Regions from separate parts of the Alishewanella maricola genome, predicted to be linked through region 1. Evidence: predicted binding sites of a transcription regulator. Region 1 holds the regulator's gene; each other region holds the start of a gene.
What was found. Region 1 encodes sigma-54, which starts transcription at its own class of promoters, with help from an activator protein. Its sites were predicted from a motif close to GTTGGCACGNNNNTNGNNT; they were not measured.

Region 2: the regulator sigma-54 is predicted to act here: its motif matches at 2,720-2,738, upstream of JAO78_RS13920 (S8 family peptidase).
Region 3: the regulator sigma-54 is predicted to act here: its motif matches at 3,059-3,077, upstream of JAO78_RS12980 (LPP20 family lipoprotein).
Region 4: the regulator sigma-54 is predicted to act here: its motif matches at 4,727-4,745, upstream of JAO78_RS02535 (FimV/HubP family polar landmark protein).

What each region holds. Positions count from the first base shown of each region.
Region 1 is NZ_JAEINI020000001.1:57,375-65,039, forward strand. It holds gene JAO78_RS00270 (monovalent cation/H+ antiporter subunit D) at 1-1,483, shown strand, start outside; gene JAO78_RS00275 (Na+/H+ antiporter subunit E) at 1,480-2,016, shown strand; gene JAO78_RS00280 (K+/H+ antiporter subunit F) at 2,010-2,279, shown strand; gene JAO78_RS00285 (Na+/H+ antiporter subunit G) at 2,288-2,671, shown strand; gene JAO78_RS00290 (HPr family phosphocarrier protein) at 2,707-2,982, opposite strand; gene rapZ (RNase adapter RapZ) at 2,972-3,829, opposite strand; gene ptsN (PTS IIA-like nitrogen regulatory protein PtsN) at 3,826-4,299, opposite strand; gene hpf (ribosome hibernation promoting factor) at 4,306-4,593, opposite strand; gene JAO78_RS00310 (RNA polymerase factor sigma-54) at 4,619-6,106, opposite strand; gene lptB (LPS export ABC transporter ATP-binding protein) at 6,155-6,877, opposite strand; gene lptA (lipopolysaccharide transport periplasmic protein LptA) at 6,874-7,365, opposite strand; gene lptC (LPS export ABC transporter periplasmic protein LptC) at 7,355-7,665, opposite strand, start outside.
Region 2 is NZ_JAEINI020000011.1:88,728-96,392, forward strand. It holds gene xdp1 (exosortase-dependent surface protein XDP1) at 1-343, opposite strand, end outside; gene JAO78_RS16885 (hypothetical protein) at 264-428, shown strand; gene JAO78_RS13920 (S8 family peptidase) at 920-2,674, opposite strand; gene JAO78_RS13925 (hypothetical protein) at 3,645-4,163, shown strand; gene JAO78_RS13930 (hypothetical protein) at 4,215-4,850, opposite strand; gene JAO78_RS13935 (aldolase/citrate lyase/malate synthase family protein) at 4,995-5,489, opposite strand; gene JAO78_RS13940 (DUF3612 domain-containing protein) at 5,632-7,143, shown strand; gene ppk2 (polyphosphate kinase 2) at 7,177-7,665, shown strand, end outside.
Region 3 is NZ_JAEINI020000010.1:405-8,069, forward strand. It holds gene JAO78_RS12965 (hypothetical protein) at 1-1,052, opposite strand, end outside; tRNA gene JAO78_RS12970 (tRNA-Arg) at 1,608-1,682, opposite strand; gene JAO78_RS12975 (flagellar assembly protein T N-terminal domain-containing protein) at 1,783-2,919, opposite strand; gene JAO78_RS12980 (LPP20 family lipoprotein) at 3,142-3,603, shown strand; gene flgN (flagellar export chaperone FlgN) at 3,653-4,087, opposite strand; gene flgM (flagellar biosynthesis anti-sigma factor FlgM) at 4,087-4,404, opposite strand; gene flgA (flagellar basal body P-ring formation chaperone FlgA) at 4,483-5,208, opposite strand; gene JAO78_RS13000 (chemotaxis protein) at 5,335-6,264, shown strand; gene JAO78_RS13005 (CheR family methyltransferase) at 6,281-7,114, shown strand; gene flgB (flagellar basal body rod protein FlgB) at 7,178-7,579, shown strand; gene flgC (flagellar basal body rod protein FlgC) at 7,582-7,665, shown strand, end outside.
Region 4 is NZ_JAEINI020000001.1:512,574-520,238, reverse strand. It holds gene accD (acetyl-CoA carboxylase, carboxyltransferase subunit beta) at 1-485, opposite strand, end outside; gene truA (tRNA pseudouridine(38-40) synthase TruA) at 637-1,425, opposite strand; gene JAO78_RS02535 (FimV/HubP family polar landmark protein) at 1,477-4,668, opposite strand; gene JAO78_RS02530 (aspartate-semialdehyde dehydrogenase) at 4,894-5,913, opposite strand; gene JAO78_RS02525 (4-phosphoerythronate dehydrogenase) at 5,927-7,042, opposite strand; gene fabB (beta-ketoacyl-ACP synthase I) at 7,143-7,665, opposite strand, start outside.

The sequences.
Region 1 (7,665 bases):
AACCGCCATTATCATTATGCTACCCCCGGTGCACTATGTGCCTAATCGGCGGCGTTTAGTGAGTATTGTTGCTACGGCATTACAATTGATTATTGCTTGCTGCTTGTTGTGGGAAACGCAACAAAACGGTTTAACCTTTTATGCTGTAGGCGATTGGCAGCCGCCCTTTGGTATTATTCTTGTTGCCGATACCCTTAGTGTGGTGATGGTTTGTTTAACCACCTTTTTAGCTCTGGCGGCGATTTGTTATGGTGCGGCAGGAGAGGATGTGCGCGGTTCGTTTTTTCATCCGCTGTTTCACTTCCAAATTATGGGAATTAATGGCGCTTTTTTAACCGGCGACTTGTTTAACTTGTTCGTGTTTTTCGAAGTGTTGCTGATTGCCTCTTATGGCTTGTTAATCCACGCGGGTGGTAAAAACAAAACTAAAGCGGCTGTGCATTATGTGGTATTGAACCTGGCCGGTTCGGCGGTGTTCTTGTTTTCGCTGGCTATTTTATACGGTGCTTTAGGTACCCTTAATATTGCCGACATGGCCTTAAAAGTCTCAACCTTACCACCTGAAGATGTGTTGTTAGTCAAAGCCGGTGGCTTATTGCTGTTGATCGTTTTCTCGCTTAAAGCTGCCGTTTTGCCATTACAATTTTGGTTACCTGACACCTACGCTGCAGCGTCTCCTCCAGTAGCCGCATTATTTGCGGTGATGACAAAGATCGGCGTCTATGCTTTGCTTCGCGTGTACACCACGATTTTTGGTGAGTCTGCTGGGCCTTTAGCGGGTTTAGGTATGAATTGGTTATGGCCCTTTGGCTTAGCAACCATTGTGCTGGGAGCCATAGGGGTGATGGGAAGCTTGGATTTTCGCAAGGTGGTGGCCAATTTGGTTATCGTATCAGTGGGTACTTTAGTGTGTTTAGTGGCAATGCAAAACACCGCTGCCAACGCTGCCGTGCTTTATTATACCGTACATTCCACCTTAGTGACCGGTGCCTTATTTTTATTGGCCGACATGATTGCTAATCAACGTGGTAAAGCCGGTGATCGCTTAGTGTCTGGGCGCCGTGTAGCTCAACCGGTATTGCTGGGTAGCCTGTTCTTTGCTGCTGCGGTAACGGTAGCGGGCTTACCGCCGTTATCGGGCTTTATCGGAAAGCTGATGATCCTGCAATCGGCTGTTACGCCATTACAGCAAGTCCTGTTATGGTCAGTGGTGCTGCTGAGTAGCCTGATGGTGTTAATTGGCTTATCACGAGCTGGCAGTATTTTGTTTTGGCGCGTTACCGGTTCAGAGTCGGGTGGGGATAAAGCCTTACCGCTGCAGGTTTTTGCCGTGTCATTGTTGCTGTTAGCTAGCCCCATGTTGGTGGTGTTTGCCGGGCCTTTCACCGAGTTAAGTGTGGCGGCAGCGGTGCAGCTTGAAGACGTGTCACAAACGATTTCCACGATTTTACTTGAATCTAGCGTGTCTGGAGGTGCTCAATGAGATTACAACCTCGTTACAGCTGGTTGCCAACACCGTATCGCAGCGTGTTGTTGTTTTTAGTATGGTTACTTCTCAATCAAAGTGTCGCGCCAGTGCATCTGTTTTTTGGTTTCGTGTTGGCGTTATTAATCCCTTGGATCAGTGCCAAGTTCCGAGATCCTCAGCCGTTGATTGAACGCCCCATTTTGGCGCTACGTTATATTCTTATGGTTTTGATGGATATTGTTACTGCAAATGCGCAGGTCGCGATATTAATTTTAGGGCCGACAAAACGGTTAAAACCCGCTTTTGTGCGTGTGCCGCTGGATTTACAGCATGAACTGCCCATCACCATTTTGGCCAGTACCGTGTCAATGACCCCAGGCACGGTAAGCGCGGACATTTACCCGACTAAAGAAATGCTGGCAGAAGGTGAAGAAGTAAAACAGCGTTGGTTGTTAATTCATGTACTGAATTTGGAAGATGAAGCAGAGCTGATTGCTTCAATCAAATCGCGCTATGAAGCCCCGCTAAAGGAGATCTTTCAATGTTAGAGAATGTTATCTTTTTAGTCTTTGGTATGATCAGTTTGGCTTTGATACTTAACCTATGGCGTTTAGTACGTGGCCCAAGCTTGCCAGATCGCATCCTAGCGCTCGATACCATGTATATCAATAGCATTGCCCTGATCATCTTATATGGCCTGCTGATGGGCACCTCATTGTATTTTGAAGCCGCGTTATTAATTGCCATGTTAGGTTTTGTCAGCACGGTGGCCGTGTGTAAGTTTTTATTACGTGGCGATATCATCGAATAGGAGAGACTATGCAAAATTGGATGGAATGGGTAATTGCCTTCTTTTTATTACTCGGAGGCAGCTTTGTGTTAATTGGTTCGATTGGTTTAACGCGGATGCCCGATTTTTTTATGCGCTTACATGGGCCAACAAAGGCGACCACCTTGGGTATGGGCGGTATTTTGTTAGGTTCGATGCTATTTTTTAGTGCGGCACCCGGTGAGATCAGCGTGCATGAATTGTTGATTACTATCTTCTTATTGATCACCGCGCCAATCAGTGCACATATGCTCATTAAAGCTGCCCTGCATCATCAGACTGAGGCGATTGCGCGGACTACAGGTGAGCAAGAACTCAAGCGAGGGCAATTACAAAACAGCAGCCGCTCGCATATTAAGTCGAATTTACCCTAAAAAACCTAACAATAGCGTAAAGCACAAGCTTTACGCTATTCCCCAAAACCGGTATTAATTAATAAAGTAATCGCGTCTAATGCTTCAGCAGCGTCAGGGCCTTCGGTGGTCACTGTAAGGGTTTTACCTTTACTACTGGCCATCATCAGCAGGGCCAGTACGCTGCCGGCATCTGCTGTTTTACCATCTTCTTGCACTAATTCTACTTTGGCATCAAATTGCTGGCTTAACTGCACTAGCTTGGTGGCGGCACGTGCGTGTAGGCCTAGGGCATTAATAATCGTGACTGTTGCAGCTAACTTATCGGCCATGATGTCTGACTAATTCCCGATGGCGAATTTGTACATCTTCGCGTTGGCTGCGGTAGGTTTCGGCTAGGCTTTGTGCGATATACACTGAACGATGCTGGCCACCGGTGCAACCAATCGCTATCGTTAAGTAGCTGCGATTGTTACGTTCGAGATGAGGTAACCAGCTGGCGATAAAGGTATTGATCTGCCACGTATATTTTGCAACCACGTCTTGTGAGGCGAGGTAATCTTTAACTGGTTGATCTAAACCTGTGAGCGGTTTCAGATCCGGCTCCCAATGTGGGTTGGGTAAAAACCGCGCATCGAACACAAAATCGGCATCCTTTGGAATACCATATTTAAAACCAAAGGACTCAAAGAGTATCACTAAACGGCCGGTCTTTTGGCCTAAGATCCGCTCACGTAATTGCTCGGCCAGTTGATGCACATTCAGCTCAGTGGTATCGATATATAAATCGGCGCGGCTAGAGATAGGATCTAATAACTGTTGTTCACGTGAAATGGCTTCATCGAGCGACATCGCTTGATGGGATAACGGATGTAAGCGACGCGTTTCGCTAAAGCGTTTAATTAGCGTGGTGTGATCCGCATCCAAATATAAAATCGTCAGTTCCAGCTTGCGCGGCAGATATGACAAAATGTCTGATAACTCATCGGGATCACTGGGTAGGTTACGTACATCAATACTCACGGCAACGCGTTCGTATTGGCCCATTACTGCAGTAGCTAGGGTCGGTAATAGATTAACCGGGAGATTATCGACGCAGTAATAGCCGAGATCTTCCATGACTCTCAGAGCAACCGATTTGCCAGAGCCTGAGCGACCACTGACGACGAGTAGTTTCATGACTCACCTGTTTTTTGGCTATAGTCGAGTAGTAGCTGATACAGTTGTTCATCTGACTCGACATGGCGGATTTTTTTGGTTAAGTCTTTCTGACTCAACAATTTGGCAATACCGGATAACGTACTTAGGTGCGTTTGGCATTGCTCAGTGGGTATTAAAATAGCGCAAAAAATATCGACGGCTTGGTTATCTATCGCATCAAACGCGATAGGGTCTTTACTGACCACAAACACCAAAATCGGTTGAGTTACGCAGTCAAGTTTGCCGTGAGGAATGGCGATACCGCCACCGATGCCGGTTGAACCGAGTTTTTCACGGGTCATTAAGGCTTCAAGAATGGTGTATTCAGATAGTTCGGGAAGCTGCTGGTGAGCCAGTTCGGCGATATATTCGAGGATACGTTTTTTACTGTTAAATAGAACTGCACTTTTCGTGCAGTTCTCCGCTAACATTGCGTTTAAATTCATAATAATGTCTTAGTGTCGTGACAGTTTTTCTTTGTGTTTAATGACCTGCCGATCGAGTTTGTCTATTAACTGGTCAATCGCAGCATACATGTTTTCGTTCTCAGACACCGCAAACACTTCGCCACCGGTGAGATGGATTTTAGCTTCGGCAATCTGTTGTAATTTTTCCACGTTTAAGATGACATGTACATTATTAATGTTCTCGAAATGACGCTCTAGCTTAGCAAATTTATTCTCGACATAATCTTTTAAGGCTTCGGTAATTTCGACGTGACGGCCTGTTAAATTGATTTGCATAGACTCTTCCTTTTAGTTAAGACACTTACAGCAGGGTCTTTCGTTGATTTGACGGCGGAATAAACAACGATTCGCGGTATTTAGCGATAGTTCGCCTAGCCACGTTTATCCCTTGTTCTAACAAAATCTCCGCCATTTTACTGTCACTTAGCGGTTTTGCCGGATTTTCTGCCGCCACCAATTTTTTAATAAAAGCACGAATGGCAGTGGAAGAACATTCACCACCACTCTCTGTACTAACATGACTGGAGAAAAAGAACTTAAGTTCAAAAATTCCACGTGGTGTATGCATATATTTATGAGTGGTGACGCGTGAGATAGTCGACTCATGCATACCGACCATTTCTGCAACATCATTCAATACCATCGGTTTCATGGCTTCTTCACCATGCTCAAAAAAGGCTTGTTGTTGCTGCACAATGCAATTGGCTACTTTGAGTAAAGTATCGTTTCGGCTTTCTAAGCTCTTTAAAAACCATTTAGCTTCTTGCAAGTGCGAACGAATAAATTGCGTATCAGCGGTATTTTTAGCGGTTTTGCTCATCGCCGCATATTGCTGATTGATTCGTATTTTGGGCATAGCGTCAGCGTTTAATTCGACTTGCCAGCGACCTTTTACTTTTGTCACCGTGACATCAGGAATAACATATTGCTGCTCTTGTTTAATCACATCAGCACCAGGCCGTGGATTTAAACTGTGGATCAACTGCATGACTTCCTTTAACTCTTCTTCTTTGAGTTTAGTCACGCGCATCAAAGAACGAAAGTCTCTATTCGCTAAAAATTCGGTATAGTTGCTAATAATGAGTTTTGCATCATTTAAATAGGGGGTAGTTGGCTCAAACTGCCGTAACTGCACCAGTAAACACTCTTGCACCGAGCGCGCGCCAACCCCGACCGGATCAAATAATTGAATGCGTTTAATCACGGCTTCAACTTCGTCGGCCTCGACCTCGTTAGATTGCAGTGAGTCGAGTATCTCTTCGCAGCTGATACTTAAAAAACCATTGTCATCGATGGCTTCAATAATGATCTCAGCAATAGCCCGGTCGATTTCAGAAAAGGGCGTGAGTTGCATTTGCCAACGTAAATAATCTTGCAGGGTATCGCTGGTTTCACCCTGATACACCATATCGTCATCAGGCATGTTGCCACTGCTAACAGGGGCGGCACTGACTAAATCATCCCAGTTATTATCTAGCGGTAAATCTTCTTGGATGTTTTGTTGATTCAGATCATCGCTGGTATCGCGATCGGCTGCGTCTTTTTGCTCTGAGTTTTTGTTGCGTGGATCGTCAAGGGTATCGCGATTGATATTGCCAAGACTGTGATCAACCTCATCTGGCTGACGTTCGAAATCATCATCGCCTTCGAGTAACGGGTTCGCGTCTAACGCTTCCTGTATTTCTTGCTGTAGCTCAATGGTGGACAACTGTAATAGGCGTATCGCCTGTTGCAGTTGTGGCGTCATGGTAAGCTGTTGTCCTAGGCGGAGTTGCAAAGAGGGCTTCATGTACCTGTAATTCTCTCCTGAATGCGCAGTTGCGTTCTATCTTCTTTACTATAGCCTGAATTGCTCACCTAGGTATACATCACGCACCTGCTGATTTGCTAGAACATCTTGCGGAGAACCGGCTGCAATCAGTTCGCCATGACTGACAATATAAGCGATTTCACAAACATCTAACGTTTCACGCACATTATGGTCAGTAATGAGAACACCAATGCCACGTTGGGCGAGGTGTTGAATGATTTTTTTGATATCAAGTACTGAAATCGGGTCAACGCCAGCGAACGGTTCGTCTAATAAAATAAAAGCGGGATCAGCGGCTAATGCTCGCGCGATCTCAACCCGACGACGCTCGCCACCAGATAACGCCATCCCTAAACTGTTGCGGATATGGCCGATATGAAATTCTTCTAATAAATCATCGGCAATTTCAGCGCGGCGTTGCGTGCTTAAATCTTTGCGGGTTTGCAAAATGGCCAATAAGTTTTCATGCACAGTCAATTTACGAAAAATCGAGCTTTCTTGCGGTAAATAACCAATGCCGGCGCGGGCACGTTGGTGGATCGGAGCAAAAGTAATATCTTGCTCGTTGAGGGTAATGGTGCCTTTATCCGAGGGAACTAAGCCAACAATCATGTAAAAGGTTGTCGTTTTACCTGCACCGTTAGGGCCCAATAAACCGACGATTTGCCCTGCATTGACCTCTAAGCTGACATCTTTCACTACCTGCCGGCTTTTATAGCTTTTGGCGAGGTGCGAGACCACTAACTTCATGGATTGTCCTTGTTTTCTGGGGTGAAAATCGTGGTAACGCGACGATTTTGCTCACCTTCAGCACTTAATTGTTGTAATTCAATGTTGTAACGGATCACGGCACCGCGTACTAAGCTACCGCTTTGCATCACTTCGGCATTACCCGATAACGTTAAAATTCGGCTGGCACGGTCAAATCGGATCTCATTCGCTTGAGCGGTTACAGGACGATCACCTTGCAGTGTTTGTGAATAGGTCGCCGGTGAGCCTGTTGTAATAAACACCTCTTTACCTTTACCAGCACTGGCGTCGACTTCAAGTTTGTCTGCTTTGATCAACATGGACCCCTGACGTACGACAACGTTATCGGCATAACTGGCAATGCTGTCAATTAATGAGGCTAAGGTTTTATCTGCATCGACCGAGATGGGCTGTTTATGATCCGGTTCGGCGGCCAAACTAACGGCAGAAAAAAAGGCCAAAACAATCATTAAGCTATTAATTTTCATTGAAATATACCGTCTCTAAATGCTTTTGCAATTGCATGGTTTCTTTTGTTAAATCGACATGCATACCTTGCCCTTTAATGAAAAAACCGGCGCCGGTGATCTGAACGATTTCATGCGTATGAATACTTTTTTCAGGCAACATCAGTTGTAATGAGGCCGTTTCAACGCGTTCTACTAAACCTAGGGTTTGTTTGTTTTGCAAAACCACTTGGTTTTCCAAAATAATCTTATCTTCAGGAAACCAGACACCTTGTAAGCTACTGATTTCCCAAGCAGGCTGATGTGCTTTATTAAACAGGG
Region 2 (7,665 bases), on a different contig from region 1:
AGTCTGTTTTAAACCAACTATTGGTTAGGCTAAGTAATTCTACTGGGTTAGGGAACTCTAAAAGAATAAAATCAAAACCATTATTGTTATCAACCGCATGATCAGGAGAGACGTTAGTATCAGCATGGCTATAAACTTGTACGCCGTTACTCGCGCTTAGCGTTAGTTTTCTAGCTGACATAACGATTGCACTGTCCTCTTTTGAATTTGAGGACCAGCCAGATATCAGTGCATTGGTACCTAAATCTGACGTTAGCGTGATTGTGTTTGCGCCTGAAACACTTTTTGTTGTTGCAGGTTTGAAACTCCATGTTTCTGTTGTGCTGGTAGCTGAAGAGGCCAGTACAGAAGTTGATAACAACGCAGCGCTACATAACACCCCAAAGGTGATTTTTTTAATTGCTGATAGCATAAGGGTTAACTCTTAAATGATAATGTCAGTAATTAAGCAAGAAACGTTCCAAACTTTAAGTCGTTGATAGTTATAGCTTAGAGTTTTAACTTTTATCGTGACTGTAAAAATTCTTGACGATCTTTATCAGTGTCAGCCGGCAAATAAAACTGTTTCTGACACACTTCTTACAATAAAACGGTTATCAGGCTCCTATTTTGTCGAGAATTTGAAGTTATTCGCAACGCTCGTTTGTCTGCAAAATAGTTAATATATAACCAGCCTATCTTATATTTTGTTGCATTATTATATTAGATACAATGTGTTAGCTTTGGTTAGCAGGAACAGCCCACAATAAAAAGCCGATTACCACTAACTGGATCATTTGTTACTTTTTCAATCAGTATTTTTACCCTCGCGCTAGCAAAAAATAGACTAGGCTAAATGTAAAGCTTGGCAACTCGAATGTTTCATGCAATGCAAGCTGCCAAACTGACGTTAAGTAACGTTATGCACGTTTACTAACACTTAAGGATTATAGCTCACATTCAACGTTACGCCACTAAAAGTACTATAGGCACGAATGCTGATGTGCCAAGTTGCTGCGGCGGGGTTGCTGATACTGCAGGTTTCATTGTTTCCCTGTAAATAGGGGCGACAATCAAAGCTGCTGGTGGTTGGCCGCGCGCCGCGTCTGACGTACAGATCAGCATCTCCCGTTCCTCCAGCGATGCTGGCAGTGAAATTCTGCATGCCGGCAGGTATGTCGATTGTGTAATGCAACCAATTATTGCGGCTAGCAGACAGATTGGGTAGCGTACTGCTACTGCCCGTTGCGCCCGACCCCGTTCCTTGAGCTGCCAGCACCGCGGCATTGGCATCAACCAGACCAACACCACAGCCTGAACATGCTGCAGGGAAGCTTCGGGCAGAGGTTTTCAGAATATCTTCGATTTGATCCGGGGTAGCGTTCGGTTTGGCTTGCTTGATTAACGCAGCAATACCGGCGACATGCGGTGCGGCCATCGATGTGCCTTGGCTGTACCCATAGCTGTCATTGGCGGGTGTCGTTGAACCACTGTTGTAAGTAGATAAGACGCCACTCGGGTCATTGGAAGAAGACATAGCGCCACCCGGTGCAGCGACATCGACACTGCTACCAGTATTAGAATAATACGCCCGACCACCCTGGCGGTTAGTTGAGGCGACGTTGACGACACCAGTACAATTACCTGGATTAAAGTTATTGGCATTACCATTGTCATTGCCTGCGGCAACCACTATCACCGTACCGCGGCTGCGCGCTTGATTAATGGCGTTTTGGGTAGTGCTATTACAGCTACCTGAACCACCTAAGCTCATGTTAATGACGCTGGCAGGGTTCGCATTGGCTGGCACGCCAGAGACAGTGCCTCCGGATGCCCAAATAATACCGTCTGCGATATCGGAGGTATAACCACCACATTTACCTAAAACCCTAACCGGTACGACCTTGGCGTTAAAAGCAACACCGGCAACACCGGTATTGTTATTACTGACTGCGGCCACGGTACCGGCGACATGGGTACCATGCCAACTCGACGCTCTAAATGACGTCGGCTGACCACCGCCACACTCGCCAACATTTGTCCAATCACCTGGATCGCGGGCATCGCTGTCGCGGGCATTACCATCGTTACCAATAAAGGCATCTGAAATCATGTCATAGCCAGGTAATAGATTGGCATTTAAATCGACATGAGGCCGATAGCCGGTATCCAGTACCGCAACCACCACGCCTTGGCCTGTTGCATTGTCCCAAGCCGCTGGCGCTCGGATGCCGCCGGTGTTTTCATAATAATGCCATTGGTTCGCATATTGGGTGTCATTAGGTGCAAGGGTCGGTTGCAGTAACATGTCTTCTTCGACCAGTTCTACATCATCATCTTGGGACAATTGATTGAGTAATGTCTCAGTTTCCGCGGCGGATAAGCGGCGCTCGGCACTGAACACCGCGTGTTTTTCTAAGGCCGTTTTGCGCACAAATTTTATTTTTTCACCCGCGCGTTGACTAAAGCGCTCGGCTTTTGCTTGCAACCGTTCGGCTTTGCGTTGCTGAGCAATGGTGGCTGGCAGGCTCTGTAGCATGGTATCGGTGTTGGTTTCTTTATATTTGATGATCACGCGGGTAACAGGGCCAGTTGAAGTGTCGATATCCTGTTCAGCGAGCGCTGCGGCGTTGAATAACGCGCCGGGTAAACAAAGCACGGCTATTGCCGTTAATTTAAACTTCTGAGTAAGCATGGTATGACCTTTTTTATAATGTTGTTATTACCTGGATGTAAGGTGATGCGAAATGAATGACAACTTCGCAACACCGCTATTATTAATAGGACAAATTTGGCATAGCTGTAAATCAGCAAAATCTGTATAAAATGAGCTGCTTATGTAGCTATAGCGGTATGCGGCCCCAAAAAAGGTCTTTTTTTAGCATAATAAAAAAAGGAACAAGTCATAAGCTACGCCTGCCTAATTGAAACTGTAAGTATTTTGTAACGTGGGAATTTTATTCTAAATAGTTATAGATTTCTCATTTGGAGAGCAAATTGAATCTAAAGAAGGCACAATTACAGCAACATCAACTAGTTATTTGGTATTAGCAGATAAAGAGTACTATGTCGATTTGCACTGGACAGCCTAGTCTAATGCGCCATACTCAACAGCATAGTGGTGAGGTTAAGCGTATATGCCTGATGAACATAAGAATGAAATTGTACCTATCCTCTATGAATGCGGTATCGCGAGAATATGTCCACGCTGAGTATTGGCATAACACCATAGTAGTGAATACAGGCAATATTTCAGCAGTTAATTTTGATTTGAGCACGTTACAAAAACAATGCCTGTATCAGCAAGGGTATACGACAGCGAGGGATATCGTGCCGAAAAAACTTCCAAAATTGTTCTGAGCGAGCGGTTAAACAGCTCGATCAAAATGAAATTAAATTACATTTTTATTAATTTTCGTATTGCTTGAATAATGGGCAACCTAAATGTCACTTAGTTTTATTTGTTATGGCATGCCTTTATTATATTGATTTTATTGGTTTATATTTTTCATGGTGAAGCGGTCTTTAGATTTTCTATTATAGATTAATTTAATTAATCTATTCATTCATTTCTTCTCGTTTGTCGGAATTACCATAATCTTGTAATTTTATTACGTGCCCAGCGATAGTGGCACATCAAATTAATTTTGCAGGAGAGACCAGACATGACTATTTCAACTCGTAAATTTATTACCCGTATGGCGGTGGTACTGTTGTCGTCAAGTCCATTGCTCGCTTCTGCCGCGAGCACAGGCTACAAGATGGCTTTAATTGATAATGCACCTGGCGCTGAATATATTCAGGCAGGTCAGTACGACAAGGCCATTGCTTCCGCCCAAGCGCCGCTGCAGGCTGATACTGAATTGTTTTATGGCCAAGTTAGCCTGTGTGTCGCTTATAGCCGGATGAACGAATTAGCCTTAGCTGCCACAGCGTGTGACAACGCCGTATTTCGTGCCGCAACCTTAAAAGCGGTTACGGGTTCAGCTAAACGTGAAATGCGCGCTCTAGCGTTAAACAACCGCGGTGTGATTAAGTTATTAGCCGGCGACAAAGTGGCAGCATTACAAGACTTTATGCTGGCAGTGCGTTTAAACGATTCTGCTTTAACAGCGGCTAATTTAGAGCGTTTAACCTTCAGTATCAATGAAGGTCAAGAAATTGCAATGCAAACGGCAGAATAACTTGAGTTTGCTACAAACAACGCCTGGCTTAGTGTCAGGCGTTTTTTTTGGTTATGACCAGCCATATAAAATTAAGAAAGTGGCGTAATGTTGCGCAGTGTTTTTTTGTAATAAAGTGGATTGCCCTTGTTCCTGCAGGCTAAGCAAACCGAGAGTAAGACTTGCGGCTTTCTGTGCTGTCGCATCATTAAAGGTTAGCAGCGCCATACAAAGAGAGTCTGAACAATTAAGTTGCTGCAGCTGCCCCACCTGTGCTGCTTGGAGTCGTTGTTGTAGTCGTTTTTGGCGATCATAACTGCTGGTTTGTGTAATGTGTTGCTCTAGATCCCACATCGCCTCTTGTAACTGTTCGTTGCTCTGCGCCATAAACGCTTGGTTCAGTTCAATCGAAGTACTGCCGTCTGGTTGTTGCAGCACTTGGCGTAAATCGAACGGTTCAACAGTTCGTGTAAAATCGTTAGCCTCAGGTGTATCCGTTGTTTTATTTACCGTGTCAGGCAAAGCTTTAACAGTGCTTGCTAAAGCAGAATTGGGGATGGTTGTTCTATCCGTTGAGCTTGAGGTTGTTGGTGCAGGTGACTGATCTGGCATTGGCAGAGCCATATTTTTACCGACCCACTTTCCCACCTGAAAGGCACTGAATACAGCGATTAGTGCAAGCAATACCCAAAACAGTGATTTACGCATAGTCATCTCGCAAAGTTGCCAATTTGAAAAATAATTGTTTATTTATAGCTGTATTGGCGGGTCTGGTCAATTTTTTGAATAGGTTGCCTGAAGCTAAAAACACGAAGCGCAGCAATTTGCTGCGCTTTTGGTCATGATGTGGCGTTAAATTTGATAAGTGCTACCATCTTTGGCGGTGAAGCTTTTATCACCACGGCAACGACAACTGACTTGCCGGCCGGTGATCATGCTGAACCAATGGCATACCGGATCGGTGGTTTGTAATTGAATGTCATCAACACCCGCTTGGTCACGCTGACCTTGGCTGCCACTTTTATTCAAAATCAATTCAACATGGCGACCTTGGTTTTGCAGCAACAACGACTCCGGTGCTTCACGATGCCCATTTAAGCCAATAAATTGTGCCGGATCGGCTAAGCCACTGGTACTGCCATCGACAAAAAAGGCCAATAACTGTTGGTAATATACGACATAGCTGGCTACTGCCTTGTGTGAACCGTGAGCCAAAGGAAAGGTTTTATCCAAAAAGCCTTTAGAGTAATCCATGATCTGTTTTACATGGCTGTCGTTCAGTTGCGTGATCATCGTAATATCGTGATCGATTTGTATCGACTGTGTTGAAGTGGCTAACGTCGTCATAATTATTTCCTCATCGGGTACGAAGTGTGGAGCCTCTGATAAGGCTTTTATTGCAGATAGTTTTGCTATCGCTTGAAAAACAGTCTAGATTAAATTTAAGCATAATTTCACAATAAAAATTTCACAGTGTAAATTTTACAAAATGAAAATAAATAAAAGCTTGATCCGCAAATCACATTTCTTGGGCACTAAAATTAGAAACCTGAGAAAACGCAATAACTTAACGATAGAAGATCTGTCGACACGTTGTGTGCGTGTTAATCCTGAGTCGGCGCCATCGGTATCCTATTTATCGATGATCGAGCGTGGTAAACGGGTTCCCAGTATCGAAATGCTGGAAGTTATCGCGCAGGTTTTTCAAAAAGACTTAGATTGGTTTTTAGACGGTGAGGCTGAAGAGCAAGATTTAGTGCTGCCCAAGACCGCAAAAGGTGGCCTCAATGGTATGCCATTAGAGCCGAGCTTTTTATTCAGCCCCGATATTTTGCAAATTGCTATCCCGGAAATGTTGTCACAAACGGGCACCAGTGGTCGGCAGTTTGCGCAACTGTTGATTCGGGCGCATCAGGAGCATCACCAGAATCATTTTCCGGAATTAGAGCGTGCCGCCGAAGAGGTAGGGCAAAAACGTCTACCTTTATCTGTCGATGAGCTCATGGCGATTGTGCAGCAGTTAGGTTTAAAAATTCAGTGGTTTGATGAAGTACCACGCGAGCTCGTTGATGAATTAGGTGTGAAATCTAATAATATTGGTACTTCCTTTTTTGTACCGCCCAATAGCTTACATTTAAATCGTATTTTGCAGCAGTGGCCTACTCGCTTAAAGTATGAATTAGCTGTGCACATTGGCCATGCCGTTTTACATAACAAAGATGGCGTAAAAAACGCGATGGCGGTAGGCGGGGCGCATGATGATGTGTTTGCCGATAGTAGCACTATGGCACCGCAAGATATTTTGCATGCGTGGCGTGACTTTGAATCGAGCTTTTTTGCTGGCGCCTTGTTGTGTCCAAAGCAAGCGTTTCGGCAATTATTAGAGCGGCGTGGTTATGAAATTGCCAGTCATTTACAGGCAGAAGTGTCGGCTTCGGTGGCGATGCGCCGCATGACCGCGGTGTCACCTTATCCGCATTGGCATTACTTTGATGCTTACAGCCCCGGTAAATTAAAGGCGGTGTATCGCGGTAATGGCATCCCTCTGCCTTGGGGCAATATGCGCCAAGTGGTCGACCCTTGCCAGCATTGGGCCGTGTTTCGCATGTTTGAGGTTAAAGACAGTGGCAGTTCGGCGCAATTATCGCTGTTAGATGTGCAAGGTGAGCCACGGATTTATTGTTGCGAATCGACCAAGGTACAAGACTTAGCCGGCAATCAGCATGTGTTGTGTGCTGGCATTGATCTCAACCCCGCGCTTAATGCGCAAGGGCTGGATGCTGCGGCCTTAGCACAAGATATGAAAGCGCGGTGTCAGCAGTATGGAGGTGCGGCCGTGGTACCGCAGTCGATCCAGACCACATTAAAGCGAGTGGCAAACATTTTAAATATCAATTGGGTTAGTCGCAGCATGAGCAAACCAGCACAATTAATCTGTGCCAGAGGAGGTAGTTGCCCTCGCTCTCCAAGTTGCTATCAATGCCCTGCGCTCACGAAATAATGCGCAACGTTATGCAGAAACAAAGGATTTAGCATGAGCAAAAAACCACAGATGGCCGCAACGCCACCCCCTAAAAAAGTACAACCAGACGCCACAGTCGCAGCCCAGCATGACGTGCTTGCCGAGCAAGTAGAACATCGGCTCACCGCCAGCCAACAAGCAAAAGCCGTGGCAATAGAAGATATTATTGCCGCTCAAGCTGCCGGTGATATGGACAAATTGTCTGAGCATTTACTGGCGATGTTAGAAGGGGTCTCGCCGGACGATTTAGCTGAATTAAGCAAAGCCTTGAATCGTGGAGAATCAATCTTAAGTGAAAAACGCCGTGAAAAAGCCGATACCGAATTAACCTCCAATTGGCGCGAAGGCGGTTATCCATATGTCAATCGCTTAAATCGTAAAACCTATGAAAAGCAAAAATATCATTTACAAGTCGAATTACTGAAGTTGCAGCGTTGGGTGAAAGAAACCGGGCAGCGGGTGGTGATTTTATTTGAAGGGCGCGATGCGGCAGGGAAAGGC
Region 3 (7,665 bases), on a different contig from region 1:
GGGTTTCCACCAGTAGGGACATCACCAATGCCAATGCTAGATCCACCGCCAGCTCCAGTTGCTGCATAAGCTTCGCTTGAATGGAGATTATCTTGAAGTGCAATTATCGCACAAGCACTCAATGACAGACTAAACGTGCTATCCTCAAGCAGGTCTTGAAGTGATAAATTTGATGTTACTCTTGTAAATTCTTTTTCCACTTCTACTGAAATCAAATCTAAAGAGTCATTCCATGATAGCTTAAATGCTGCTCTGGCTGGGTAATAAGTTTGATCACTAGGCCATAAATGATGGCCTGATTCAAAAACATATTTGCTAACCAGCTTGGATTTTTTCTCGTATTCCCAACCTACAGACAGTCCTCCACCGCCAGCTCTATTGGCTTGAAATCCAAATTGATTAAATCGGATATTTTCAAAGTCTTTTTTATAATATCTAGGACTTCTTTGTCTTAATTGGTTGTTAACAGCATTACTCAATTGGGTTTTGAATATTGGGTTCAAAGTCATTCGGATAACTGTGGCAGCGGTGTCCGATTCACAATTTTCAGCGCTAGTGGTTGTGCTGTTAAAAGTACTTGCTGAAAATGCACTTAGAGGCGTAAAAGCCAACTGCAAGTTTTCTTCCTCTGACATTGCTATCTCTTGTAGAGTTTGTTCTTGAATTTCCAATACATCAAAAAAATCTTGTGATATCTCATGTTCTAAATTTGTTAAGGTTGTTGGGTTTGAATTGAGAATCAAATCCCAGTTTGAACTACCTTGGTTGCTGTGAGACATTTGAAATGGATAGGTCGTATTTGTAGCTAAATCAAAGATAATAAATTTTTGGGGCGAGCTATAACAAGTATGTTCATCAATGCTTATCACATCATTATTGCCAGTTGGTACACAATTAACCAATGGAGCACCGCGTGTTCGAGCAATATTTTCAGCTTGCTGTAATGAGCAATTGTCGCAGGCATAACCTTTTATAAATGTTGTTGCAGATGCTGTGCTAAGTTGGGCAAATACAAGTATGCAAAATGTCGAAATAAAGCTTATTTTTTTCATTATAAATCCTTTTAAGTATAAAAATTAAACCTACATAAAAATGTGAGATGTGTAAAGTATTACCATTAATCATTAATTATTTGGTTTTTTTCTGGTTTATGTCTAGAATTATTTTGTGAAAATAAGTAGCGTTTTGAGTGGTTAAAATGGACGTTCAGAAGGGGTGAAACCATTTTTGATGCAGATATCGTGGCTAAAGTAGCTTAATGTTTAAAAGCTTACTGTATGTTCTTATGATGTTATGAAAACTAAAACTAAAACTAAAACTAAAACTAAAACTAAAACTAAAACTAAAACCATCATATAGCGAAAAAAAGCTTATCTTTTGGCTTCGCTGAACGTGTTTCGGTGTCGATCAAAGACTTTGTTTTATTGCGATTTTATCCCCTTTGATAACACAGCTTGATAACACAGAACGGAGGTGTTATCACCTGTGTTATCAAAAAAACCGAATGTTCGCGTATTAACATGAACAAACGTGAACAATAAAATGGTTTGCAGGCCTTGATATTTGCGGGTTTCGTGAACATTTGCGAGCCTTGATAAACACTCTCTTGGCTGCCCCAGCAGGAATCGAACCTGCAATTGCCCCTTAGGAGGGGGCCGTTATATCCATTTAACTATGAGGCAACAGGGCGCAGAGTTTAGCAGAATAAGACCTTGAAGTGAATATTACCTTGCGACCGCTTACGCTGTTGTTTCATCACTCAGTAAGCAGCCTTGATAAAGGCTATCGGCTTTGAAAGCTAACAATATCACCCGGTTGAATATGATTTAACAATTGTTGGCTCGGCGAGGCGGCCCATGCGCCTTCTGGGGTAATATCGGTAATGGTGAGTTGCACAGGGCTATCAAGTAAACGCCGCAGTTCGGCTTGCTGCGGATCGCGCTGAACTTGAATTAAATTAACCTGATCACCCACTTTTAAACCATGGCTACTGCCTAAACCAAGCTGAATGTGTTGTTGTTTTACTTGGCGAATTTGCGCTAACAACGGTTGGCATTGGGTTTGTTCTTGGATATCTTGTGCCACGGTACGGAGTACTTGATCAATCTTTTGGCCATAGGGCATGCGCCAAAATGCCACACTGTGGCTACTGGGTGTTGAGTTATCTTGATCTGGCCAAAAACTGCTGGTGCGGTATTCTTGTTGGTAACGCACTCGTCGCTCATAGGTATCAAACAACACCACTTCTAAAGTAAAGAAGCGTTCGCGTTGGCTGCTTTGCCAAAATTTGCTGGTTTTAGCGCCAAGTGATAAATCTTGAATGGTGGCGAATAAAATAAATTGTTGGCCTTCTGCAAAAAACTGATCGGCAACATTGGCGGTTAATTGAGATTGCGCGATGGGTTCGTCACGTACTTGTAATGCTAAGCCTGGGCCAAAGTCACGCAAATGGCGCGACAGCTGTCGTGTACTGTGTTCACCTAGTTCAAACAACTGGCCATAAATGGCGTCTTGCCGCGCATCTAAATGCACTTGGGTGACCAATAATGGGTTTCGAAAATTAGCCGCACAGCTTTTGGCCATCGGCAAGATATGGGCTTTTAGCGTAATAAACACCTGTTGTTGGCTGTGCGTTTCTGACAGTAGCTGTACTTGTCGCAGCTCCGCGCTCGTGCTAAGCGTAACCGAGTGATGTTGCAAGATCCCTTGCACTACCTGTTGATGGCTTTCTAACTTTGCCCCTGCAAATAAGGTGGCGCGTTGCAGTGCATCTTCAATGGCTGCTCGACGCGCGCTATCTAAATCGCCACGTTCGATACTGGCTTGCCCGGTGGCTTCATACCAGTTGGCGAAAAGCGAACTGCTTTGGCTTAAAGCGGCAAGCCCGAACAAGAGGGTGGATAGAATGCGTATTCTCATAGTCTGCCATCGCTGAATTTATTGATTAGGTGTAAACGCCTATCGGGTTGTTTGTTTAGCGTAAGCTAAGCACCGGCGTTACAACGTATCTACTACTAAGGTACAAGCAAATAATGTGCCGAACTGGATATTTGTAATGACTGGCGTGAATTTTGCTTAAGTTTTGATATCAGAAAAGCGTTGGCTTAGGCAGCGCCCGCTGCCGTGACAGGATGGGTTATTATGATTAAGAGCTTAAGCGTAGTTGTGATCCTTACAACATTAACAGCAGCTTGTGGCCAATTGGCTGATAGACATATTGAATATCAACAAGAAACGCCACTGGCTTTCCCGGTGATCACGGCGCTGGGTGCTGCGCCAATATCAGCACAACCGGGTGCGAGTGACAGCCAGCGTATGTTAATGGCGATGCGTGCTTCCAAATTAGAAGCTTATCGAGAATTAGCTGAGCGGGTTTATGGTCAAAGAATTGACAGCAAAAACACCTTAAGTGCCATGGTCGCGCAAAACGATGTGTTAGAAGCGTCAGTGCAAGGTGTGATCCGCGGTGCGCGGGTAGTGAAAACCTATGCGGTTGAAGATACCTATATTACCGAGCTATCGCTGGATTTTGCCGAGGTGTATGCAACCTTGCAGCATACCGAGCCGAAGCAAAGTATTCGCAGTGTACGTTATTTGTGGTGATGGTTTGGCCTATTAAGCGCGGATAATTGCTTAATAAATAGGGGTTGGATCAGGCTTTTACGCCACTGCCTTTACTATCTACAGCCGGTTTGCCTTTGTTGGTGTAGGTTAAGCCGGTCTTACCATTCGCCGATAAAATCTCATGCTTTAATCGACCTAGCGTTAACTGGCTGTGTTCTAAAACCTGTTGGTTAACGGCAGTTTGTTGTTTGCACTGCGCCAATAAATCATCCAAAACAGCAATACGCTCATCAAACCAAGATTGTTTGCGTTGCTCAGCCAGGTCTTCAGATTGGCTAAGTGCCTTATCGGTTTGTTCAATTTGTAGCAATAAGGTATTTTTTTGTTCGATGATGTTGTTTAAACGCGGTACATCACGTTCGGTAACCGCTTTAAGCTCATGTTCTAGCAACAACAAAAGCGCAGATAAATGCGCTTGTTGTTGGTTCAGGCAGGTGAGGGTGGCGCTTTTTGCTGTATTCATTAGCGGTCGAATAAATCGCCCTCAAATTGCATGATACGCTTAGCTAACTGCTCAACGTTAATTTTGTATTTGCCTTCAGCAATAGCCTGTTTAATCTTATCGACTTTCTCTTGATCGATACCGCTACTGTTACTGGCCTTTTCTTGCAATTTAGAAAATTGCTGAGCTTGCGGTGTAATAGACACCGAATCTTGCTTTTGCATTGCCTGACTACCGACATTTTGCTGCACAGTAGTTTGTTGGCGCTGCACCAGTTGATCATTTTTATCTGTTTTAACCTGCGGAGTATTTTGCAAGTTATTAATATTAATCGCCATAATAGAACCTCTTCACCTAAACTTTAGTCCTTATGCTTAGGTTAACGGCCGCTACAAAAAAAACTTTAGGTTTATTTTCTAAAATTTTACTTGAACTTGATTAACCCCAACAACCTCTGCTTGAATACTGCGCCCAGATTGCTGGTTTCTCACGGTAACTATAGCACCTAGGGTACCGTCTTGCTGAACCACGCCAGTGGCAGTAACAGATAAACCGCTATTATTAATTTCTATTGTAACAATATCACCCCGGCATACAAGACAAAGATCCTGAAGGTTGATAATTTGACCAACACTCAGACTGCGTTTATTTTTACTACCAATAATCTCAGCCGGTTGCTGCACAATATTACCCCGAACTAAGCGTCGCTCCCGGCGCTCAATTTCGAGCATATCGGCCGTGATAACCGTTCCTGGAGAAATATTTTGCCGCATCACCACTAAATCAAGATACTCGGTGATCTTAGCTGATATAAACAACTGCCAAGCGACAGGACTGTCACAGCTTAATTGCACGGTGGTTTGGCGTGGATTGTAGCTTGCCGGTAAACTAAATTGCAGGGCATTAGCACATTCTTTATCACCAATCCGAGTATCCAAAGGGGTCACGCTTACCTCAGTATCTGCTGACAGTTCGCTGGCTAAGGTGTCGTTTAACCAATTTTCTGTCAGGGTCGTTAATTGCTCGGGACTATAGCTTGCTAAGGTATTTTGCTCGGCAAAAGCCGATGCACTAAGCGTTAAACTTAAGCACAGTAACGTAATTAAAGCAGTGGTATGACGAAAATTTTCATACTTTTTCATAGGGTTTGTCTATGCTTAATTAACAAAGGGCTATAACATACCTGAATCATATATTGACGCCGATTTTCTGACAGTTGAACTAGTCATGCAAATATCACGCCTAAAGGCTGAAGTAAGGAAACCCAGATGTCCAGTATTCTAGATTCCGTCAACCAGCGCACCCAACTTGTGGGTCAGAATCGATTAGAGTTGCTGCTGTTTAAGCTTGCTGGACGCCAGCGTTATGGTATTAACGTGTTTAAAGTGCGTGAGGTATTGCAATGTCCGCGTTTAACCAGCATGCCCAAACGCAACAAGTTTGTGCGTGGTATTGCGCACATTCGTGGCCAAACCATATCGGTCATTGATTTAAGTTTGGCTATCGGCGGGCGAGAAATTCAAGATCTTTCCACTGCGTTCATTATTATTTCTGAGTATAACCGCTCGGTGCAGGGCTTTTTAGTCAGTTCAGTTGAGCGCATAGTTAATACCAACTGGGAAACCATCATGCCTCCGCCAAAAGGCACTGGTGGTAAGCAAAGCTATTTAACGGCTGTTACCGAGCTGGATAAAGAATTAATTGAGATCTTGGATGTTGAAAAAATTCTCGAAGAGATTTCACCCTCACCGACAATGATCCACGATGAAACGGTGTCGAAAAGCATTGCAACTGATTTAGGCGATCGAGTCATTTTAATTGCTGATGATTCTACTGTGGCCCGTAATCAGGTGAAACGGGCGCTAGAACCTTTGGGTGTAAAAATGCACTTGGTCAAAAATGGCCGCGAAGCGCTGACCTACCTACAACAATTAAGTGAACAATGCCAACATTCGATCACAGAAAAAGTGGGTTTACTAATCTCTGATATCGAAATGCCGGATATGGATGGCTATACCCTAACAGCGGCGGTGAAAGCTGATGTGAAACTGCGACAGTTACATGTGATTTTACATACCTCGTTAAGTGGCGTGTTTAATCAGCAAATGGTACAAAAAGTGGGGGCTGAGGATTTTATTGCAAAGTTTAATCCCGACGAGTTAGCACAAGCAGTGCAAAAATGGCTCCACGTTGAATAATTGGTAAGGGTTATGCGTGCAGAATAAGCAGTTACAAGAATCGGAATATCGGCAATTTCGGGATTTTCTCGAGCAACAGTGCGGCATCGTGCTGGGTGACAATAAGCAATATTTGGTTAAAAGCCGTTTAACCCCCTTAATGCAACGTTTTAGCCATGGCAGTTTATCTGAACTGGTTGCCAAAACCATGAGTCCGTTTGAACGGCAGTTACGCTCAGCCGTGATTGACGCTATGACCACCAATGAAACCTTATGGTTTCGTGACAACTACCCGTACGAGCTACTAAAGAATCAATTATTGCCGGAGCTGGAAAAAACTTGCCGCAGCGTCAAAATTTGGTCAGCGGCTAGCTCATCGGGTCAAGAGCCATATTCTATTTCAATGACCGCGCTAGAGTTTCAGCAAAGTCGGCCGAATGCCTTTCCTGGTGGGGTGAATATTTTAGGTACTGATATATCCAATACAATGCTGGAGCATTGCGCCAGAGCCGAGTACGACGGCTTAGCTTTAGCGCGTGGTTTATCACCTGAACGTCGCACGCGGTTTTTTGAAGATACCTCTAATGGCATGATGCGTGTTAAAGATAACGTGCGTAAAAGAGTGACTTTTCGGCATCTTAACCTGCTAGACAGTTATACCCTGCTAGGAAAATTCGACATCATATTCTGTCGCAACGTATTGATTTACTTTTCTCCTGAAGTGAAAGCGAAAATAATCAAACAGTTTGCTCAGTCATTAAATAGTAAAGGTTACTTAATCCTCGGGGCCTCAGAGTCATTGTCAACCATGAATGAAGACTTTGACATGCTGCGTTGTAATCCGGGCATTATTTACCGCAAGAAATCTTAACTCTGCATCTTGGCCTGCTTTTTGCTTCCTCAAACTAAGGTTACAACATGAGGTGGCAAAAAAATGGCAATCAGTTTAGACAAAGCCTTTGGCATGCACGAACAAGCGTTGCTGGTTCGAGATCGTCGTGCGCAAGTGCTGTCAGAAAACGTCGCTAACGCTGACACTCCTGGCTATAAAGCTAAAGACATCGATTTTCAGCAAGCGCTGGTGAACGCCCAATCTCGGCAAAGCCGTTCCATGCAGCGGACGCATGATGGGCATTTCCCCATTTCTACTGCAACCCGGCATGAAGTGAAGTTTCGTAATCCAGAACAAACTGATACCGGTGATGGTAACAGCGTGGACATGAACCGCGAACGTAATGCCATGATGCAAAATGCCATCGAATACCAGACCAGCCTACAATTTTTGAATAGTCGGATCAGTGGCTTGAAAAAAGCCCTTACAGGCACAGGACAGTAATTATGAGCCTATTTAAAGTGTTTGATATTGCTGGCTCTGGCATGACCGCCCAGTCAGTAAGAATGAATACCACAGCCAGTAACATT
Region 4 (7,665 bases), 460 kb from region 1:
CTGGCAGAGAAACAAACAAAAGGGACTTTATGCTTTAAAGCATATTCGACACCGGCAACAAACTTAGCCCCCACCACGGAAGCCATCGAACCGCCCATAAACTCGAACTCGAACGCCGCGGCAACAATTGGATTACCATGCAAAGTACCGTGCATCACCACCATAGCATCTTTTTCATTAGTGGCTTTTTGGGCAGCAACAATACGATCTTTGTATCGCTTGCTGTCTTTAAATTTTAGCAGATCTTGTGGTTCAAGCTCAGCGGCTAACTCATGAGTGCTGCTCGCATCAAAAAAGCTTTGTAAACGCGCACGAGCCGATACACGCATATGGTGATCGCATTTAGGACAGACACCTAGATTGCGGTCTAGATCCGCTTTATACAGCACCGCATCGCAAGAAGTACATTTAGTCCAGACACCTTCTGGAATATTGCGGCGACCAGAAGACGATGTTCTAGGTAGAATCTTTTCTAACCAACTCATAGAGGTTTCCTAATCTGTCATAGTCGATAACACAGGGCTAACGACGGAAAAATACGTAAAAAACACTGATATAGCGTAAATGCAGCTATTAAAACACATATTGAGTACTGTCGAATACAGAAAACTGGTCTTAGTAGTCAGTGCTATCTGCCTAGGTAGCCGGTAAAAACAGCGGCCCTAGTGCCACTTTCGGGATCGCAAACTGCTCAGGGTAATCGACTTCAACTAAATACAAACCACCCGGCTTCGCCGTTGCAGCAGCAAGATTACGATCTTTACTGGCTAACAATTCAGCTAACCAGCTTACAGGGCGGCGGCCCATACCAATTTCCAGTAAACTGCCGGTAATATTACGCACCATATGATGTAAAAAGGCATTGGCTTTAATGTCTATGACAATGAAATCGCCTATTCGTGCGATTCGCAGATGATGCACATTTCGAAACGGCGTATTTGATTGGCACTGCATAGCGCGAAAAGCGCTAAAATCTTGTTCGCCCAGCAAGGCAGGTGCCGCTTGCTGCATTAAGGCTATATCAAGATCTTGATGGTAATGACTCAAACCCGCCCGTAAAATGGCCGGTCGATATTTATGATTATAGATGACATAACGATAACGACGCGCCGTTGCGCTAAAACGGGCATGAAAATCATCAGGAACCTCTTTGGCCCAGCGCACAGCAATTTGATCAGGCAGCTGAGCATTTGTACCCATCACCCAGGCTTTCATATCGCGATCAGCACTGCAATCAAAATGCACGACTTGACCGGTTGCATGCACACCGGCATCGGTGCGACCGGCACAAAATAATTCAATCGGCTGATTAGCCACCTTGGCTAATGCCTGTTCCACTTCTTGTTGCACGCTGTTGACTTCGCGCTGACGCTGCCAGCCATAAAAGCTGGCACCATCATACTCAATACCTAACGCAATTCGCATCACTGGCCCTCTGTTAACTGCGCGGATTATAACGCAGCTAACCGATTATACCTACTCTGCTCTGAGCGCTTTCACTTCTGCTTTTATGTGTTCAGGCGCGTTGGAAGTGAGAATTTCTCCAATCAGCAGTTCTGCACTTTCGGCTTCATCCATTTCTAAATAAGCGCGAATCAAATCCAGTTTGCCGGCAAAACCTTCATCTTCTTTATCAACGTCCATCTTAGTATGTTCGCCAATAATACCGGCATAATCCTCTAAGCCGACATCCACATTTAATTGATTGAAACGCTGCTCATCTTCATCAGCATGCTCCATGGCAGATAACAAATTATCAATTTCAACAAAGTCATCATCTGAAATGGCCGGCTCATCGCTGATCTCCGCGGCTGTAGATTCGGCATTAGAAATAGCGAAAGCATCGTTGGCCTGCTCAACATCGTTGTCTGCCTGGGTAACGTTTTGATCTACCGCTAACTCATTTAATAACGAATCGAACTGACTGTCTTCCAGCTCGGTTAGGTTAAATTCCTCTGGGCTCAGTTCTGGGATAGCATCTTCGTCTTCGTTTTCACTCTGCTCAGCTAAGGCAGCAGCTAATTCTTCATCGCTAAATTCTGCAGCAGACTCATTGGTTAATTGCTCAATTTGCTCGGCAAGCTGGCTAAACTCATCGTCATCCGCAGTATCGTCTGACATGGCTAATTCAGGATAGCTGTCCAGTACTTTACTGGGGTTTTCTACAGACAGTGCCGCTTCTGAAGGGCGCGTGACTGAATTATCCTCATCTGAAGCTAAGTCCAGTAATAATTCTGCATCGCCTTCTGGCTCGGCATCACTGTCTAAAGCGACATCAGGGAAATGCTCTGACGATTCCGCTGTTAGAGCATTCTCAACCGCCTCTTCGTCAGCCGATGTATCTGGTCGGGTTAGCTCTGCCGCAGCATCATCAGTGTCCGTTGTGACAGCATCATTAAGCGCTTGAGCTTCAGAGTGTTCTGCCAACTCATCGGCAGTCGCGTCATCAGGTTCAGTTAATAAGTTCGTAAGATCATGGCTAAACTCGTCTTCTGCCGTTAACGTCTGGGCAATATCAGACTCAGCGTCTTCGTTCAGCAAATCGGCAATCTGTTGCACGGATGTTGCGTGCTCTGAGGCTTTTCGAGCAGCGCTGCTTTCGCTGCTATCAGAAGCGGTCTGCTCATTCAGCTGCTCGTCGATAGCAGGTAACGCGATGTCTTCAGCTAGGCTTAGTTCGTCACTCAACCGCTTAGCAGCGGCAAGCTCGAGCTCATCATCAATTAACGCTTCGCCTGCTGCCAGTTCGGTTTCTTCCGGCAGCTCACACTCAGTCACTAAATCATCATCAGCCGCCGCTTGGTCAGTAATAATGTCATCAACACCGCCTTGTGCAGTGGTGTCGATTAAATCCATGTCATCAAGCGCTTCAAGGGTGAGTTCATCGACATCCGCCTCACGAACCTCAGGGGCTGTCGCTTGCGATTGCTCCGCTGCCGCTTGCTCTAAGATATCGTCAAGCTCGGCATTCAATTGCTCTTCATCTGCAGATAAGCTGTCTGCATCTTCCGCTTCAATCGATTCTGCAGCCAATTGCTCGGCAAAGTCATCTAAATCAGAATTATCAAAACGGGCTTCTGTGGCTAATAAACGTTCGCGCTCATTATCTAACAGTAACTCGTCAATATCATCAGCATCGAGTTCGTCTGTTGCGGCATCGACTGCCTCGTCAGCAGACCTATCCAGCACATCGTCGTTAAGCTCTGCGGCTTCTTCAAGCTCATCATTATTTGTCGGCACGGGCGTAGAGTAGGGCTCATCATCCGGCAGCTCAACTTCAATTTCTTCAATATGATCGTTAACATCATCTGCAGTCTCGCGCTCTGGCGCAATAGGTTCTGCTGCTAGCTTGGCTGTTTCTGCCTCACTCGGATCCGCTAACTCAATAACATCATCATCGTCATCAGCCATTAATAAGGCCGATAAATCCGTATCCGACAAAATATTATCCGGGTCGAAATCTAATTCTTCCACGCCTTCTAATTGAATATCGTGCTCTTCCCGCACCGGCGTTACCGGATCTAAGGCGTCGTCATCAACATCTAAACGATCATCATCCATGCCATCTAACATGTCCGTGCGCAGTGGATCCGGCTCAACTAACTCGTTAATTAAAATATCGTCACTGAAATCCGGTAATGTATCATCTTCAAGGCTATCATCTAGGGCACTGACTGCACTTGGACTGGCTTCATCAAAATCGTTTTTAAACAGATCGTCATCCATATCGAGCAGGCTTTCGTCAAAATCCTGACTATTGTCGATAGGTGGCACCGGTGATTTATAGCCTGCCGAGGTCTGTGGCTCTTTGATCGCATTCGCTACCGCTTCTTCGGTTTGCCGCCCACGCCGTTTAACCCAAGCGATAAAGCCCATCAATAACAAAATAGCGGGTAACGACGCAGCAAGCGCCCACGTAATCGGATTGTTGAGCCAATTGGAGGCTTCTGCTTCTGCAGCTGCGGCGGCTGCAAGTTGCGCGGCTTCCTCCGCTTCGCGTCGGGCTTGTTGCTCGGCCAAAATTTGCTGCTGTTGTTGCAGTAGTTGGTTAAGCTGCTGTTGTAACAAGCTGTCTTCCGCTAATTGCGCTTTTAAGCCTTCAAGCTCTTGTTCCACTCGCCCTAACGAACCACGTAATTGCTGGTTTTCCAGTGCTATACCTTCAATTAATTGAATGGAGTCTTGATATTGATCTTTTAGAGCGTTCAGCTCTGCAGCGGTTTGTTGCTGCACGACATTAGGTTTATTAGCTTCTTCGCGTGCTTTGGCGCGGGCAGCAGCATCACGCGCGACTTTTTTCGCCCACTCAGCATCATCGCTATCGGCTTTACGTCGAGCGACTTCGGGATCAACCAAACGAATCTCACGCAACTCAGGGACAATTAAAATGGCACCAGGCCGTAAATGATTGAAGTTGGCGTCATTAAACGCACCAGGGTTTTTCATGAAAAGTGCGTACATCACTTGGAATGTGGTTACACTGTCGCTAGGCTTGACCTGCTCGGCGATACGCCACAAAGTGTCGCTGGGTGTTAAAGGGCCAAATTGCTTTTGCAATAGCACACTATCCGCGTTTTTCGGGCCACGGATCTGCGTCGGCGCAGACTGAGCCAGCACCATCGACGAAAAATTGACTAACAGCAAAAGTAAAATTATACGAACAGGCATCAGGATTCCTTAGCCGAGCACCTAGACTCACGTTAAAGCAAAATCATATGATAGTGTTATGCAAGCAGTGTTCCATTATTACTGCTGCTGACTCAACAAATATAATGCAGTTAGCCTCGGCTTACCAGTAAATAGCAACAAGCTCTGTTGTTTACCGCTATAAATAACACAGAGCGCCCTAAGGCGCTCTGTGATTTGTGACTCAATTAACCCGCCAAAACGGTATTACAAATAATCACGAATTAAGTGCTCAGCAATTTGAATACTATTGGTGGCAGCACCTTTGCGAATATTATCTGCCACAACCCACAAGTTTATGCCGTTTTCATGGGTAATATCTTGCCGTATACGCCCAACAAACACCTCATCTTTGCCTGTTGCGTTACTCACCTGCGTTGGAAAATCAGCGTTATTTTCAAATAACACCACGCCTGGGGCATTCGCTAAGAGCACTTTAACTTGCTCAACGGTAATCGGCATCCGCGTTTCTATGTGGACCGCCTCAGCGTGACCAAAAAACACCGGCACACGTACCGCTGTTGCATTAACACCAATGCTGTTATCACCCAGAATTTTTTGCGTTTCCCAATGCATTTTCATTTCTTCTTTGGTGTAACCGTTATCCATAAACACATCAATTTGCGGGATCACGTTAAAAGCGATCTGCCGAGCGAAATGGCCCCCTTCTTCTAAAGGCCGACCATTTAATAACTGCGCTGTTTCTTGGGCTAAGGCTTCAACTGCCGCTTGGCCAGCACCGCTTACCGATTGATAAGTCGCCACATTAATACGGCTGATCCCCACGGCATCATGAATGGGCTTTAAAGCGACCAACATTTGGATCGTAGAGCAGTTTGGGTTAGCAATAATATTACGATTACGATAATCTGCAATGGCTTCTGGGTTAACTTCGGGCACTACTAACGGAATATCCGCTTCGTATCGATAGTGTGAGGTGTTATCAATCACCACACAGCCTGCATCTGCGGCTTTTGGAGCATAAATAGCTGACACGCTACCACCGGCTGAAAACAAACCAATTTGAGCTTGACTCCAGTCAAAAGTATCCGCATCTAACACGGTAATTTTTTTGCCTTTAAAGGTAACAGTGCCACCGGCAGAGCGGCTGCTAGCCAAAGGAAATAGCTGGGCAACAGGGAAATCGCGCTGCTCTAATATTTCAATTAAATGTTGGCCTACCAAGCCCGTCGCGCCTAGGACTGCGACATTATATTGTGACGCCATCTGATGCATCCTCTTAAATCTGACTATTAAAGCCCAATTGGCCAAGCCAGGCCGGTACGGCCTGACCGACAAGCTGCAGCGCGCTGTATTCGCGCCGTGCGGGATATGACTTTCTTAGCCAGTCAAACCCATGTTGTTGCAGGTGTTGCCGCAATAAAGCGTCATCACGCCGCACATCATATAACATTCTTGCGACACTTTGGACATCCGGAAGCCCAAAATTAGCAGAAATTTGTAATTTCTCTACAGCAGGCCGAGGTAACAAGGCCGCTAATGCGATTTCTGGCGTGACTCCCAGTAACTCACAACAGCGTTGATACAGCATTTCTGTGCCGCGCGCTTTACCTTCAACACTGTGACCAGCAATATGCGCGGTTGCGATATCACAGTAAGGCAATAACGCTTGTAGGATATCAGGTTCTTGCTCCCATACATCGAGGACCAAAGGGCGACGATGCTGTTGCTGCGCCGCTAATAACGCTTGGTTATCAATAACCCCGCCGCGAGAAGCGTTAATCAAGGCACACTGCGGTTTTAAACTGGCTAGCGTGGCATCATTAAACAGGTGCCACGTAGCATTGGGCCCTTGTTTTTGCATGGGGGTATGCAGGCTAACAATGTCGGCTTGCTGACAAAGTGTTGTAAAGTCGGTGTGTGGAAAATCCGGCTCTTGCGCTGCACGTATTGGGTCACAAAGTAAAACCGGGATCCCTAAAGCATTTAACGCCCGCGCTAAACGCCCACCGATATTGCCTACGCCAACAATACCGACCGTTTTATCGGTTAACTGCCATTGATAACGCTCGGCTAAACACCACATACTGCTGAGTACATATTCCACTACCGACTGTGCATTACAGCCCGGTGCAGCACTAAACGCAATATTTTGACGCTGCAAGTAAGCCTGATCAATATGATCTGTGCCAATCGTCGCGGTACCCACAAAACGCAACTGCTGATTGTCGGCGAGTAGCATAGGCCCTACTGGCGTGACTGAACGCACTAACAAAATATCAGCCTGACTCAGTTGTGCAGCCGTGACCTTGCGCCCATCAAAGGTTGTGACCTCGCCTAACTGCGAAAAAAACTCATGCACTAACGGCATATTTTCATCAGCATAAATTTGCATTCATCGGCACTCCACTGGTTTTAACGTTAAGTGTAACAAAGTTACACGGCTAACAAAGCAAAAGGCGCCATCAAGGCGCCTTTTAAATCAACCTATTAGCTTATTTTGCGTCGTTATAACGCTGTAACACTAAGGTTGCATTCGTGCCACCGAAACCAAAACTGTTCGACATCACCGTATTTAATACTGCATCTCGTGTTTCAGTCACGATATCTAAACCTTTGGCCGCATCATCTAATTCACCAATGTTGATCGATGGGGCAATAAAGTTATGCTGTAGCATCAGCATAGAATAGATGGCTTCGTGCACACCGGCAGCGCCTAAAGCATGGCCTGTCATGGCTTTAGTTGCACTAATAGCAGGCGTTTTACCGGCAAAGACTTCTTGGATCGCCCCTAACTCTTTGACATCTCCGACTGGAGTACTGGTGCCGTGAGTATTCACATAATCAATGGGTGCGCTAACATCTTGCATCGCCATCTGCATACAGCGAATGGCGCCTTCACCACTGGGGGCAACCATGTCATAGCCATCTGAAGTGGCACCATAGCCGACGATTTCAGCATATATGGTAGCGCCACGCGCTAGCGCATGCTCTAATTCTTCAACCACCACAATACCG